DNA from 4 places in the Listeria rocourtiae subsp. hofi genome. Region 4 is predicted to be linked to each of the others. Evidence: riboswitches for the same ligand, from Rfam matches in the RefSeq annotation. Region 4 holds a riboswitch; each other region holds the start of a gene.
What was found. Region 4 has a riboswitch for S-adenosylmethionine ahead of metX (homoserine O-acetyltransferase MetX). Riboswitches for the same ligand answer to the same signal wherever they lie in the genome.

Region 1: linked by a shared signal. The riboswitch ahead of R8925_RS01215 (methionine ABC transporter ATP-binding protein) and the one ahead of metX (homoserine O-acetyltransferase MetX) in region 4 are both predicted to bind S-adenosylmethionine.
Region 2: linked by a shared signal. The riboswitch ahead of metK (methionine adenosyltransferase) and the one ahead of metX (homoserine O-acetyltransferase MetX) in region 4 are both predicted to bind S-adenosylmethionine.
Region 3: linked by a shared signal. The riboswitch ahead of metE (5-methyltetrahydropteroyltriglutamate--homocysteine S-methyltransferase) and the one ahead of metX (homoserine O-acetyltransferase MetX) in region 4 are both predicted to bind S-adenosylmethionine.

Annotation. Positions count from the first base shown of each region.
Region 1 is NZ_CAUYTL010000001.1:235,466-239,107, reverse strand. Features, by position in the region: gene R8925_RS01225 (MBL fold metallo-hydrolase) at 1-944, shown strand, start outside; gene R8925_RS01220 (DUF3006 domain-containing protein) at 952-1,182, shown strand; SAM riboswitch class I at 1,253-1,362, shown strand; gene R8925_RS01215 (methionine ABC transporter ATP-binding protein) at 1,490-2,521, shown strand; gene R8925_RS01210 (methionine ABC transporter permease) at 2,505-3,155, shown strand; gene R8925_RS01205 (MetQ/NlpA family ABC transporter substrate-binding protein) at 3,370-3,642, shown strand, end outside.
Region 2 is NZ_CAUYTL010000018.1:37,617-41,258, reverse strand. Features, by position in the region: gene ytkD (RNA deprotection pyrophosphohydrolase) at 1-155, shown strand, start outside; gene R8925_RS09070 (DUF2584 domain-containing protein) at 161-403, shown strand; gene R8925_RS09065 (hypothetical protein) at 458-739, opposite strand; gene R8925_RS09060 (thiol-disulfide oxidoreductase DCC family protein) at 865-1,218, shown strand; SAM riboswitch class I at 1,281-1,385, shown strand; gene metK (methionine adenosyltransferase) at 1,573-2,787, shown strand; gene R8925_RS09050 (carbonic anhydrase) at 2,943-3,642, shown strand, end outside.
Region 3 is NZ_CAUYTL010000018.1:55,167-58,808, reverse strand. Features, by position in the region: tRNA gene R8925_RS09155 (tRNA-Asn) at 1-67, shown strand, start outside; tRNA gene R8925_RS09150 (tRNA-Ser) at 85-175, shown strand; tRNA gene R8925_RS09145 (tRNA-Glu) at 209-280, shown strand; gene R8925_RS09140 (MFS transporter) at 354-1,523, shown strand; SAM riboswitch class I at 1,606-1,711, shown strand; gene metE (5-methyltetrahydropteroyltriglutamate--homocysteine S-methyltransferase) at 1,812-3,642, shown strand, end outside.
Region 4 is NZ_CAUYTL010000040.1:1,117-4,758, reverse strand. Features, by position in the region: gene R8925_RS13810 (GyrI-like domain-containing protein) at 1-474, shown strand, start outside; gene metX (homoserine O-acetyltransferase MetX) at 820-1,929, opposite strand; SAM riboswitch class I at 2,038-2,135, opposite strand; gene R8925_RS13800 (HdeD family acid-resistance protein) at 2,447-2,974, shown strand; gene R8925_RS13795 (LPXTG cell wall anchor domain-containing protein) at 3,138-3,642, opposite strand, start outside.

The DNA.
Region 1 (3,642 bases), on a different contig from region 4:
CAACCGTTTTGATTGATACGGGGAGACATGACGATAATCGTATTTTGACGTATCTTGAAAAGGCGAATATCACCAAAATTGATTTGTTGTTATTGACGCACCCGCACTCAGATCATATCGGTAATGCGGATAAAGTAATCAAACAATATAAACCAAAAGAAATTTGGATGGATGGCCTCGTTTTTAATAGTTCCATTTATGAGCGCGTAATCGATGCTGCGCTAGCATCAGATGCTAAGTATAAAGAACCAAGGCGCGGTGAAAAAGCCACATTCGGCCCATTTGGAATTCAAGTTTTGAGCCCGGATAAACTTTCGGATAACGCAAACAATGACTCTATTGCGATTCGTTTAACGTACAAAGATATTGCCGCTATTTTTACTGGTGATGCTGAGAAATCGCGTGAGCGGGAAATGGTGGATAGCGGTCTTGATTTAGACGCGCAGATTCTTGATTTAGGCCACCACGGTTCGTCTACATCGAATCAACCTTATTTTTTAGATGCGGTCAAACCGGAAGTCGCGGTTTATTCTGCTGAGAAGGGCAATTCCTATGGGCATCCACATCGCGAAGTCATCCAATGGCTTAAAGATCGTGATATCAAGACATATGGAACTGATGTTGAAGGAACGGTAACAATTGAAACGGATGGCAAGCAAATTCATGTGGCAACAGAAAAATCAGGCACGCCACAACCAGGGAGCAATAATGGAAAACAAACAGCAGAAGAACCAGGAACATCAATTCCAGTACCTGAAACAATTAATATTAACACAGCAAACGCAGAAGAGTTACAATACCTTCCGAGTGTTGGGCCTGTATTAGCAGATAAGATTATTGCGGAAAGGCCGTACCGAACAATTGATGACCTGAAGAAAATAAACGGAATAGGCGATGGCATTGTTCGTCAAATTAAAGAACAAGGCAAAGCAACCGTAAAGTAGGTGAACCATGCGTAAAAAAGCAATTTTAGACCGTATCGAGGATGGGAAAGCCATTTTTCTTCTTGAGCCGGATCAGCAAATTTGGACCATCCCGCAAACGAAGTTACCTAACAATATTCATGAAGGTAGTTCCGTCCTCATCGAAGGAATGCAAATAACGCTAGATGTAAAAACAACCGCTGAAAATAAAGCGCGAATCGCGTCGAAATTAGAACAATTGCGCAACAAAAACAAATAACTTTTCCAAAAGTAGTTGACAGTATCCGAAATAAACGATATAGTTATAAAAAATAAATAACGACTTACACATTTTATCCAGAGAGGTGGAGGGATTTGGCCCTACGAAACCTCGGCAACAGATCATTTTTGATACTGTGCCAATTCCAACAAGCATTTCATTTTGCTTGGTAGATAAGATGAGACGACGAAGACTGCATTAATATGACTGTATAATTATTCGGTACATAGATGTTTGGACTAGGATCTCCTCTTATTCACTTAAGGGGAGATTTTTTTGTGTTAAGGCAACAAAGGGAGTGAATAGGATGATTGAATTCAAAAATGTAACAAAAACCTTCAAAAGTGGAGGCAAAGAAGTAACCGCATTAGAAGGTGTTAGCTTGACGATTGAAAAAGGCGACATATTTGGTGTTGTCGGTTTCAGTGGTGCTGGGAAAAGTACGTTGATTCGCACTGTGAATTTGCTTGAACGCCCCACAAAAGGCTCTGTAACTGTAGCAAGAACGGATTTAACGACATTGAAGCCTAAAGAACTTCGAGCAGAGCGAAAAAAGATTGGCATGATTTTTCAGCATTTTAATTTATTAAATTCCAAAACGGTTTTCGATAACATCGCGATACCACTAGCACTGATTCATACAAATCGAAAAGAACGAGAAAAAAGGGTACTGGAGTTGCTTCATTTTGTTGGCTTAGCAGATAAAGCAAAAAACTATCCCGATCAATTATCAGGTGGACAAAAGCAGCGTATTGGAATTGCACGAGCGCTCGCGACAAACCCAGATGTATTATTATGTGATGAGGCAACAAGCGCGCTAGATCCGGAAACAACAGGCGCGATTCTTGAACTGCTGCAAAAAATCAATAAAGAATACAATATTACAATCCTGCTTATCACGCATGAAATGTCGGTGATTCGTGAAATTTGTAATCGAGTAGCGGTTATGGAAGGTGGTCAAGTTATTGAAGAAGGCAAAGTATTCGATATTTTCTCAAATCCGCAGTCTCAAACTGCAAAAAACTTTGTCAAAACAGTTATCAATGACGACATCCCGGCGAGCGCTTGGAAGCTGATTCAGACCCATAATGCGACTGTTTGGAAATTTACATTTGTGGGTGAATCCTCAGGAAATCCACTACTCTCTAATATTGCGAAACAATTCGACGTCAATGTCAGCGTTTTAAGTGGGAATATTTCTGAAATTCAATCAATCGCTTTTGGTTATATGATTGTAGAAGTTACGGGTGAGGCTGAGGAAATAGCGAGAGCATTCGCCTATGCAACAACACAAAATGTCAAATTAGAGGAGGTTGGAGCAAATGGAAGTAACGTCTGAACAATTAAGCACAGCATTTATTGAAACGCTCTATATGGTTACTTGGTCGCTCTTGTTTGCCTGCCTTATTGGTATTCCACTTGGGGTTCTACTCGTTGTCACCCGAAAAGGTCATATTTTGCAAAATACGCTAATCTTTAATATTTTGAATCCGATTATTAATATTTTGCGTTCTGTCCCGTTCATCATTCTACTAGTGGCATTGATTCCTGTCACCCGCTTTATCGTTGATTCAAGCATTGGCGTCAAAGCAGCGATTGTCCCACTTGTTTTCTATGCTGGGCCTTATATTGCAAGACTTGTTGAAAACTCGCTTTTAGAGGTGGATCAGGGAATTATCGAGGCAGCTCAAGCAATGGGCGCAAATGCTTGGCAAATTATCTGGCGCTTTATGCTACCAGAAGGACTGAGCTCACTAGTTTTAACACTAACTACTGCGACAATTGGACTTGTAGGCGCTACTGCAATGGCGGGGGTTGTTGGAGCTGGCGGAATTGGGAACTTGGCGATTACCTATGGATATCAGCGTTATGATAACATTACGATGCTTGTTACAGTTATTATTTTGGTCGTTATTGTCCAGAGTGTTCAGTCTTTAGGGAACTTCATTTCTCGCAAAATTCGTCGCCGCTAGTGCCGGCGACGGCGAGAAAGGCTCATCTTCGCCGTTAAAGCCTGTGCTACGGTGCTCATGTACAGGTCGTACATTCCGCTCGTTGCTCGGATTTGCCTAGAATCTAAGCCTTTCTCGCCACCGCCTCGTTTGGTTGCTTAGTCAAAAAAGACTAGAAAATACGATTTTAAAGAATATAATAAATAAAACAAATAAAAATAAGGGAGTTTTTTGGATGAAGAAATTAATTTTAGTTTTAACGTTGGTATTGTTGGCTATTGTTGCTACTGCTTGTGGTGGTGGGGATGAGAAGGCTAGTGGAGATGAGAAGAACTTGGTGATTGGTGTCAGCGCTGGGGATCGTACATGGCCTGAAATTAAACGGATTGCTGCAAAAGACGGTATTACTATCGAATTGAAAGAGTTTAGCGACTATGTCTTGCCAAACCGCGCGCTTGCCGATGGAGACTTAGATGCGAATGCATTTCAAACAATTGCCTATTTTGAC
Region 2 (3,642 bases), on a different contig from region 4:
TCGATTATATGGAAACATTTGGTCCGACCTTGATAGCTGGGGATTTAGCGAATATCGTTCAGCAAAAACAGTTCAGTTTTTTTATGCAGGATGAAGGGATGCAAGTCGTGATTCAAGAAGCGATGCGCCAACTAAAAATGAATAATTGGAGGTAATAAGCATGGGAATGCCATTAGAAGTCAATACAATGATTGTAACAAAGGGAAAGGAAAAGCGGGTTTCAGATAATTTTTTCGAGTTGGAAAAGGCTGGATACCGGATTTATCCGATTGATGTTCCAGTAGAAGTTCGGACGACAAAAGAAAGTGAGACAAACGGTATTGCTGTGCCCCTAAAACTAATTTGGGAGGACAATAAGACGATTATTACATACGAGCTAATATCCTTGAATTCCAGTAATTAAACGACAAAAAAGTTGAGCCTAAGCGGTGCAAGGCTCAACTTTTTTAATAGTTACTTAGGCATTTGTTTTATTTGACATCCGACGAATCCAAGCGACAATGCTAATAATCAAGGAGAAAATATACTCTCCAAGTGTAGCGATAAAAATAGCAATCGCAATCTCAGCCTGTGCAACCCCGCCACTGTAAAAACTAATAAAGAATATAACTGCGCTTGCAATCAAGCCTATTGTTGCTAAAAAGTACTTGAACCAGCGCCATTTTAAAATAAATTCAAAAATGCACACAGCGATAATAAAAATCGCAAAAATAATCAAAGTTAACGTTGAAAATATCATAGTTTCTTCTCCTTTGGTGAACCAAGCATTCATACAATGTGGGAAATCCCAATGTATAAAGTTCATTTTAACATAGTTTAGGGAGAATGGTAAACAGGAAACATAATCTAAGGAGCTGAAATAGGATGAAGGATATTGTTCTATACGATCAAAACTGCCGATTCTGTAAGGCGACAAAACGACTCTTTGAAAAGCTGGATTGGATGCATGTCATTGAATGGAAACCGCTTCAAGAATCAGAGAACACTGGGTTTACGCAAGAGGAACTAATGCGCGAAATTCATCTCATTACCCCGAATGGTGATGCGAAAAAAGGTTTTTTTGCGATTCGTAGGATGCTATTGCGTTTTCCACTAACCGGCTTGATTGGACTCATCATGTATTTACCATTTCTAAAACCAGCAGGCCGTTTTGGATATAGTGTTGTTGCAGACAATAGAACATGTGATATTCGAAAAAAGAAGCAGGAGCAAACATGAAAAATTTTTGTGCGTGACAATAAAGCTGAAATATGTTACAATAACGTGAAAACTAAATTAAACTCTTATCCAGAGCGGTAGAGGGACTGGCCCTTTGAAACCCGGCAACCTACAAATATTGTAAGGTGCTAACCTGTGGCAGGAAGTGAATTCCTGATCGATGAGAGCGAAGGTATTGTAAATAATAACCTTCTCTCTATTCCGCGTGCAATTGGCAAATAGGGAGAAGGTTTTTTGTTGACATGGCATGAGTCATGTCATATAAAGCGTGAACGAGACTAGAAGGAAACAGACGATAAGTTCGCATTTTTGCAAACCACTTCGCGATGGAGAAGAAAAAGGAGGAAATAAAGAATGGCAAGAAACCGTCATTTATTTACGTCAGAATCTGTTTCTGATGGACATCCAGATAAAATTGCAGATCAAATATCAGATGCAATTTTGGATGCAATATTAACGAAAGATGCTGATGCTCGTGTTGCTTGTGAAACGACTGTAACGACTGGGCTAGTACTTGTAGCAGGAGAAATAACAACATCGACTTACGTGGACATTCCAAAAATTGTGCGTGATACAATTAAGGAAATAGGGTACACACGTGCAAAATATGGTTTTGATGCAGAAACATGTGCTGTTTTAACGGCAATCGATGAGCAGTCACCAGATATCGCGCAAGGTGTTGATGTCGCTTTAGAATCACGCGATGGTTCGGAAGACGCAGCGATTGATGCTATTGGAGCGGGGGACCAAGGCTTAATGTTCGGCTTTGCAACAGATGAGACAGAGGAATTAATGCCACTTCCAATCTCGCTAGCACATGCACTTTCACGTAAAATTGCGGAATTACGGAAGAATAATATACTCACTTACCTACGCCCAGATGCTAAAACACAAGTAACCGTGGAATATGATGATAATAACCAACCAATTCGTATCGATACGATAGTTATTTCTACACAGCATCATCCAGATATTTCACAGGAACAAATTGCATCAGATTTGCATAAACTAGTCATTGAAGAAGTCATTGATTCGCGACTTCTCGATGCAGAAACGAAGTACTTCATTAATCCAACAGGTCGCTTCGTCATCGGTGGACCTCAAGGAGATGCAGGTTTAACAGGTCGCAAAATCATTGTAGACACATATGGTGGTTATGCTCGTCACGGTGGAGGTGCATTTTCAGGTAAAGACCCAACAAAAGTAGACCGTTCAGGAGCGTATGCTGCCCGCTACGTTGCTAAAAATATCGTTGCAGCTGGTCTTGCTAAAAAGGTAGAGGTACAGTTGGCCTATGCTATCGGAGTTGCTCATCCAGTATCGATTTCTATAGACACATATGGAACGAGTCAATACAGTGAGCAAGATCTAATTGATGCTGTAAATAAATTCTTTGATTTACGTCCAGCCGGAATCATCAAGATGCTTGACTTACGTCGCCCGATTTATCGTCAAACAGCGGCATTCGGCCATTTTGGAAGATTGGATTTAGATTTACCATGGGAAAAAATAGATAAAGCACCACATATGAAAGAATTTCTATTAGAAACTGCAAATATAAATTCATAAACAGAAGCCTAGCTTTGGAGCCAATCCAGCTAGGTTTTTTACATATTTGATGCTTTCTTGTATAAAAAGGCCTATTTTTGTCACAAAAACTACACACACTTATGAATCATTATATAATATAATAATTAAGTTACTTAATGAAAGGGGTTTTCAACATGAAAACAAAACTATTAGCAGCTTCAGCAATCGCGGCATCACTTATCCTCGTAGCAGGTTGTGGTAATAGCGATGCGAGCAACGATACTAAAAAAGAAGAAAAAACAGCAAAAACAGAATCAGCAGCAAAACATGAAGATCATCTAGACTATCATGATCAAAAAGCGTGGCAATTTGAAGCGGGAGATACACAATCCCCAATCAATATTGAAACAGCAAAAACAGAACCAATGAAAGATGCAGGTACAATCGAATTAAATTATAATCAAAAAGTAACAGATGAAGTAGATAATGGCCATAGCATCCAAGTCGATGATGGTGGGCAAGCAACAATTAACGGTCGTAAATTTGAATTGAACCAATTTCATTTCCACGCAGAAAGTGAGCATACAGTTGATGGTAAACATTATCCAATCGAAGCTCACTTTGTAAATGAACATCAAGATAGTCGTTTAGCAGTTATTGGAGTTTTCTTTAAAGAAGGAAAAGCAAATCCGGCATTCCAAAGCATTTTAAACAATGTTAAAAAAGGGGAAAAAACAACAGTTAGCGAACCGATTGATGTAGCAGCTTTACTACCAACAAACAAATCATACTATCACTACCTAGGATCACTGACAACACCACCACTTTCAGAAAACGTGGAATGGTACGTCATGTCAACTCCGGTAGAAGTTTCCAAAGAACAAATTGAAGAAT
Region 3 (3,642 bases), on a different contig from region 4:
GTAGCTCAGTTGGTAGAGCAATCGGCTGTTAACCGATCGGTCGCAAGTTCGAGTCTTGCCTGTGGAGCTTGTAAGTTTTATATTGGGGAAGTACTCAAGTGGCTGAAGAGGTGCCCCTGCTAAGGGTATAGGTCGTTAACGCGGCGCGAGGGTTCAAATCCCTCCTTCTCCGCCAGTATAAAAGATGCGAAATTAGGTTTAATAATGAGGCCCGTTGGTCAAGCGGTTAAGACACCGCCCTTTCACGGCGGTAACACGGGTTCGAATCCCGTACGGGTCATCGCTGATTATAAAGAACAATGTCATTTATGGCATTGTTCTTTTTATTGCTAAAAATGCATTGGAGGATAGGTATGAAGAGTAATAGATTCAAGTTTTGGATTTTAACAGTGGTTGTTGCTATATCTGGATTATCTCAGGGGTTATTGTTGCCGTTGATTTCAATTATATTTGAAGGAAAAGGTGTTTCTTCGGGATTGAATGGATTTCATGCCACTGGTATATACATTGGGGTGTTATTAGTATCACCGTTTATTGAGGCGCCTTTACATCGCTTTGGATACAAGCCGATTATTGTTGTTGGAGGTGGACTTGTAGCTGTTGCTTTATTGATATTCCCACTCTGGTTTAATTTATATTTCTGGTTTATTTTACGTTTGCTGATTGGTGTGGGAGATCATATGTTGCACTTTTCTTCTCAGACTTGGATTGGGGCAATGAGTCATCCTTCGAAGCGTGGCAGGAATATGGCGATTTATGGGCTGTTTTTTTCACTGGGGTTTGCAATCGGGCCGCAGTTAGTGAATTTGATGGCAATTAATGCGAATTTACCATTTCTTATATCGGGCATTCTGGTTCTGATTGCTTGGGGACTTGTATGGTTTCTTAGGAATGAGTTTGTTGCAGAGAGTGCGGTTATACGTGAAATTTCTTTTTTTGGTAGTTTGAAGAGGTTTTCGGGTGTGTTTAAATTGGCTTGGATTGCAATGCTTCCGCCTTTTGTTTACGGGATATTGGAGACTGCGCTTAATGCTACTTTTCCTATTGTTGGGCTTCGTGATGGGATTCCACAGGCCATGGTCGTGACGATTATTTCTGCTTTTTCAGTAGGGACGATTTTATTTCAGGTTCCAATTGGGATTTTGAGTGATAGGATTGGTAGGGCTAAGGTTTTACCGATTTTTGTAGGAGTGGGGGCTGCATTATTTTTTGTGACGGCTTTTGTTTCTAATAGTATTTTATTGATTGCGATGTTTTTTGTTATGGGGATTTTTCTTGGGTCGATGTATTCACTTGGATTGTCTTATATGACGGATCTGACGCCGCTTGAGCTGTTACCTGCTGGAAATATTTTAGTAGGGATGAGCTTTAGTTTGGGAAGTATTATTGGCCCTTCTGCGACAGGAATCATGATTGGTTTATTCGGGAACGATGTGTTTTATTTTGTGATTACTGGGCTATTGGTTGTGGCTTTTCTGGCCTTGTTTTTTGGGAATGCTCGAAAAAGTTCGACAATAGTGTGATTTTTTAGTTGACAGGAATTTCATGGGATGGTAATATAAATTCAATACATCAGAACTGGATGTAATTAATTTCATATGATAACTCTTATTGTGAGTGGTAGAGGGACTGGCCCTGTGAAACCCGGCAACCTTTCAGTTTTTGAAAAGGTGCTAAATCCTGCGAAACATCATGTTTCGAAAGATAAGAGAGTGAATACGGATTTGTATTTTTAGATATTCGTAGCCTCTCTGGTCTTTGCTGGAGGGGCTTTTTATATGAAAAAAATAATGAAGGATTGGTGATGCGAAATGGCGAAAGTTCAAAGTTCAAATTTGGGGTATCCGCGTTTAGGTGAGAAACGTGAGTGGAAGAAGGCGCTTGAAAATTATTGGAATGCTAAGATTTCTGAAGAGCAATTACTTTCTGAAACTAAAGAATTGCGTTTACAATCTTTGAAAAAACAACAGGATAAGGGGATTGATTTGATTCCAGTAGGAGATTTTTCTTTCTATGATCACATTTTAGATACGAGTATCACGTTTGGAATTGTGCCAAAACGGTTTGGCTATGAGGCTGGGAAAGTGGATCTTGATACATATTTCGAGGTTGCGCGTGGGAATGATGGTGCCGTGGCTTCGGAAATGACGAAGTGGTTTAATACGAATTATCACTATATTGTGCCTGAGCTTGTGGATGCGAAGCCGCAGTTGACGGAGAATCGGGCATTGTTTTACTATGAGGAAGCGAAAAAAGAACTTGGTATCGATGGAAAACCAGTTATTGTTGGACCGATTACTTATTTGAAATTGGCAAAAGGGAATGCTGATTTTAAAGGGTTATTGAATCAGTTAGTTCCGCTTTATGGTCAAATTTTGAAGGAGTTGCAGGATGCTGGTGCGAAATGGGTGCAGATTGATGAGCCTTACTTGGCCACTAGTTTTGACAAGGAAGAGCTGGCTTTGTTTGAGGAAGTTTATGCTTCGTTTAAGGATGTTGCGCCTGAATTGAAGATTGAATTGCAAACCTATTTTGAAAGTCTTGATTATTTTGAAGAGGTTGTTAAACTGCCTGTGGATGCGATTGGTGTAGATTTTGTTCATGATCACGGGGAGTCGATTGAAGCGCTTGAGAAATTTGGTTTTCCTGAGGATAAAACATTGGCAGCTGGGGTGATTGATGGACGTAATGTATGGCGCGCAGATTTGGATGCGAAGTTAGCATTATTGGAGCGAATTGCAAAAGTTGTATCGAAAGATCGCTTGATTGTACAGCCTTCTAGTTCATTGCTACACGTACCTGTAACAAAAGCGAGTGAGTCTGATTTAGATGACGTGCTACTTGGAGGCTTGTCATTTGCGGATGAGAAGTTGGTAGAGTTAGTAGCGCTTACGGGGGCACTGAACGGGGATGCGGTTGCGACGGAATTTGCAGAGGCGAAAGAAGCATTATCAGCAATTAATGGATCGCATCACCGAAATAATGCGGAGGTTCAGGAAGCGATTCGCAATTTAGAGAATGTAGATGTTAAACGTGAATTACCTTTTGCTCAGCGGATTAAGTTGCAGCATGAGTGGTTACAGTTGCCCTTATTGCCGACAACGACGATTGGTAGTTTCCCGCAGTCGCCTGAGGTCAGGAAGAAACGCTCGGATTGGTTAAAAAATGTGATTACGGATGCGGAGTATGAGAAATTCATTGAGGTGGAGACGGAGCGCTGGATTCGGATTCAAGAGGATTTGGATTTGGATGTGCTCGTACACGGTGAGTTTGAAAGAACGGATATGGTGGAGTATTTTGGTCAGAAGCTAGATGGATTCCAAGCGACAAAATTTGGTTGGGTGCAGTCATATGGTTCGCGTGCGGTGCGTCCGCCATTGGTTTATGGAGATGTTGCGTTTACGGAGGCAATCACGGTGAAGGAAAGTGTTTATGCACAATCATTGACGGATCGTCCTGTGAAGGGAATGTTGACGGCGCCTGTTACGATTATCAACTGGTCGTTTGTGCGTGATGATGTGCCAGATTATGTGGTGGCGAATCAGGTTGGTTTGGCGCTACGTAAAGAGGTGGAGGCACTTGAGGAAGCTGGTATTCGTGTAATTCAAGTGGATGAACCGGCGCTTCGTGAAGGTTTACCAC
Region 4 (3,642 bases):
GTTAAGCGCGAAGAGTTTCAGGTTGTTGGTATCAAAAAAGTCTTTTCATTTAAAGAAGGACAAAACTTAATTGATATACCTAAATTTTGGGAAGAATCTTGGTCGGAGGGGATAATGGGACGATTGAAGGAGCTTGGAAATGGAGAGATTACGAAATATATGGGGATTTGTAGCATATCTGAGGAGCAAGCGCTAAAACAGGAAATGGATTATTGGATTGCAGTGGAGAGCACCGAAGAATTACCTAGTAGTATAGGGAAATTGGAAGTTCCAGGGCTACAGTGGGCTGTGTTTCAATCGATAGGTTCATTACCAGATGCAATTCAGCAAACATGGCAAAAAATCTATACGGAGTGGTTGCCAAATAGTAAATACGAACAAGGACCAGGACCTCAGATGGAAGTTTACGGGTTCGGAGATAATAGAGCAGATGACTATGAATGTGAGATTTGGATATCGGTTATACGAAAATAAATTTGGTATAAAAGAGTCTGGAAAAGAGCTCGCATTGTTGTGGCTGTTCGAATAAGTGATACGCTACAGCCACAATATGCCTATTTGCATCGCGAGTAGGCATTCTTTCAGGATGCTTAGATAGACAGGAATGGAGAACGATCTAGTGGCTCTGTTGCGAGCGTTTTCAGTCATCATGTATAGTCCTAATCTAAGCGTGAATTAAGAGAACGGTTAGCTCTTTAGGAAATCCCCTGAATATAAACGCTTTCGCTCGATTTTTTGTCAAGCAAGATTCACATCCTACTCGAAAAAAGATTGATGATATCTCGCTTATTTTATATGATAATGAGTTTTATCCCAGTTTTATTTTTTCAATTCTATCATCGAATGTTGCGTCAAAAAAGTACTAATTAGCGGGTGAAATTTCTCTACTTCGACCAAAAAAGCATCATGTCCATAATCTGAATCCACTTCATAATACGTCACTGGTACATCCCATTCCTTCATCAGTTCATAATCTCGGCGCAAATCATGAATTCGAAACAACTGATCGCTCGTCACACCTACTAGCAAATACGGAATCTGAATACCTGCAAACAGTGGTTTTTCATCCACGCCGTTCACCGTCACATCAAACAAATCAATCGCTTTTGTCAAATACAAATAACTATTCGCATCGAAACGCTCTACAAAAGAATCCCCTTGATATTGCAAATAAGACTCCACTTGGAAATGCTCTTTCGAAAAAGCGCCAGGGGAAGAATCAGCTACTGTAAATCGCTCAAATCGTTTCGAAAACAATTCACTTGTGCGATACGTCATCATTCCGACCATCCGTGCCGTTGCTAGCCCCCCCTCAGGTTGCCCAACATAATCCCCACCATTAAAATCAGGGTCATTCAAAATCGCCATCCGCATAATCAAGTTATATCCAATCGCCTCTGGACTTGCTGCCAAGGGAGAGGCTAAATTTATCACACTGCCCGTTATTGTTGGATAATCAATCGCCCATTGCGTTGCCTGCATCCCACCCATCGAGCCACCGATTACCGAAACGACATGCACAACTCCGAGCGCATCCAATAATTCCTTTTGCACCTTAATAATATCCTTAATCGTAAAACCTGGAAAATGCAATCGATATTCCGCGCCAGTTTTCGGATTTACAGAAGATGGCCCTGTTGTTCCACTACAGCCCCCAAACACATTCGTACAAACAATAAAATAGTCAACCGGATCAATCGTTTTTCCAGCACCAATAAAATCATCCCACCAACCGGCAACATCATCGCCAAAATGTTTTGCCGCGTGAGCCGTCCCAGTCAAAGCATGCTCTAGCAAAATGCAATTATCCTTCGCTAAAGAAAGTTCTCCATATGTCTCAAAGCCAACCACAATTGGTCCAATCGTCTCCCCATTTTCAAGCGTCAACGGTATTTCCTTAAAAAGCTCCATTTGTCTAAGCGTTCCCATGCAATCACCTGTTCTCTCTTTAAAATAGTCCAAACAAAAACCTCTCTATCAAGAGCTAAGTAAGCGTCAAGATGGAGAGGTTGAATAAACAACGATTCTACAATCAACAGCTTATCTTCGCAAAAATTGCTGGAATTAGCACCGTGATCAAACGTCCGGTTGCTAAGGTTTCACAGGGCCAGTCCCTCCACCTTTCTTGATAAGAAGCGTATTAAATTGGTTCTATCATACACTGATTTGGGCCCTGTTGTCAAGATAATAGACAGATTTTTCTAACATAAGAGAGCTTCAATCAAATTATGAATTTTTTAAGCGCCATCTTCCTAAGTAACGCTCCAAAAGTTACTAAAAAATATCAAAATTACGCTTGCATTTTAATTTTATCATCCAAATGTGACTAAAAACATAATTCATAAAATATTATTCAATACAATTAGTGTTTTAATCAATAGAAGTAGGGTAATATAAGCAACAGAGCCTAAAAGTTCTAATCATAAAAAAGGAAGTGTTACATATCATGAAAACATTTACACGTATACTGGTATTGCTTGCTGGTATCGCAATGATTTGTTTAGGAATCTGGTTTGTTGCTCACCCAGGAATTTCTCTACTATCATTCACATTATTTATCGGAATATTGATGTTAATTCTTGGAATGTTCCAAATTATCCAATATTTCTCTAACCGTAGCGGACAAAAAGTATCAGGCTGGATATTAGCAGAAGGCATTTTATCCGTATTACTAGGAATCCTGCTATTAGCCGACCAGTTAGAAGGAACGGTCACACTCGTTCTCGTTTTCGGTATGTGGGTTCTATTCGCCGGAATTATGCGTACAATCGGAGCATTTGCTGCTAAAAATGAAGGCGCACAAGGGTGGGGCTGGTTGTTAACACTAGGTATTTTAGGAATTATTCTAGGATTCATCTCCCTATTCAATCCAATCGTTGGAGCAATCGGTATTGTTATTCTTGTTGGAACATTTTTTATCGTCCAAGGAATCAACTGCATTGCAACATTCTTCTTCGTTGGTAAACTGAAATAAGATAGATGTAACTATTAAAAGGCAAAAAAATCCCAATGACTGGATTTTTTGCCTTCTTTATTTGGACTAAGGTTATCAGAAAGATGAAACTTTGAAACAATAAGTGAAGAGTTGGATAAAAAGAAAAGGCAGGGAAGTAAATTCCCCACCAATTTTTATTCAATTATCCACGTTTTCTAAGAAGTGCTACAGCTAGCCCAGAAACTAGGAAACCTGCAAATACCAAACCAGTAGAACTATTGTCTCCTGTTTTCGGTAGTTCTTTTAATGTTGTTGCTTTCACTGGTGCAGGTGCTGCAATAGGTTTAACTGGGGCTTTTTTGACAGTTTGAACAATTGCTGGCTTTTCAGCGTTATCGACTGGATTAACTTTGAGTGAATCGCCTTGGAATGTAAATTCAGAAACGTCACTGAACTCACCAGTATCCATATCCATACTAATTAGGAAAACAGTTTGTCCTTTAACAAGAGCCGCATCTAATTTAGCATGGAAATTGCCATTCTCATCAGCGTCAGCCATACCGAGAAGTTCTTCGCCATTTTCAGAAATAATAAATACAGTTGTAAGCGGTTCTGCAGTTCCGTAAATGTCAGTTGATGTTGTTTTTGTTTTATTAACTACTGGTGCGTCAAAGAAGTAGAAATCTTCTCCCATAACAGTATAAGTC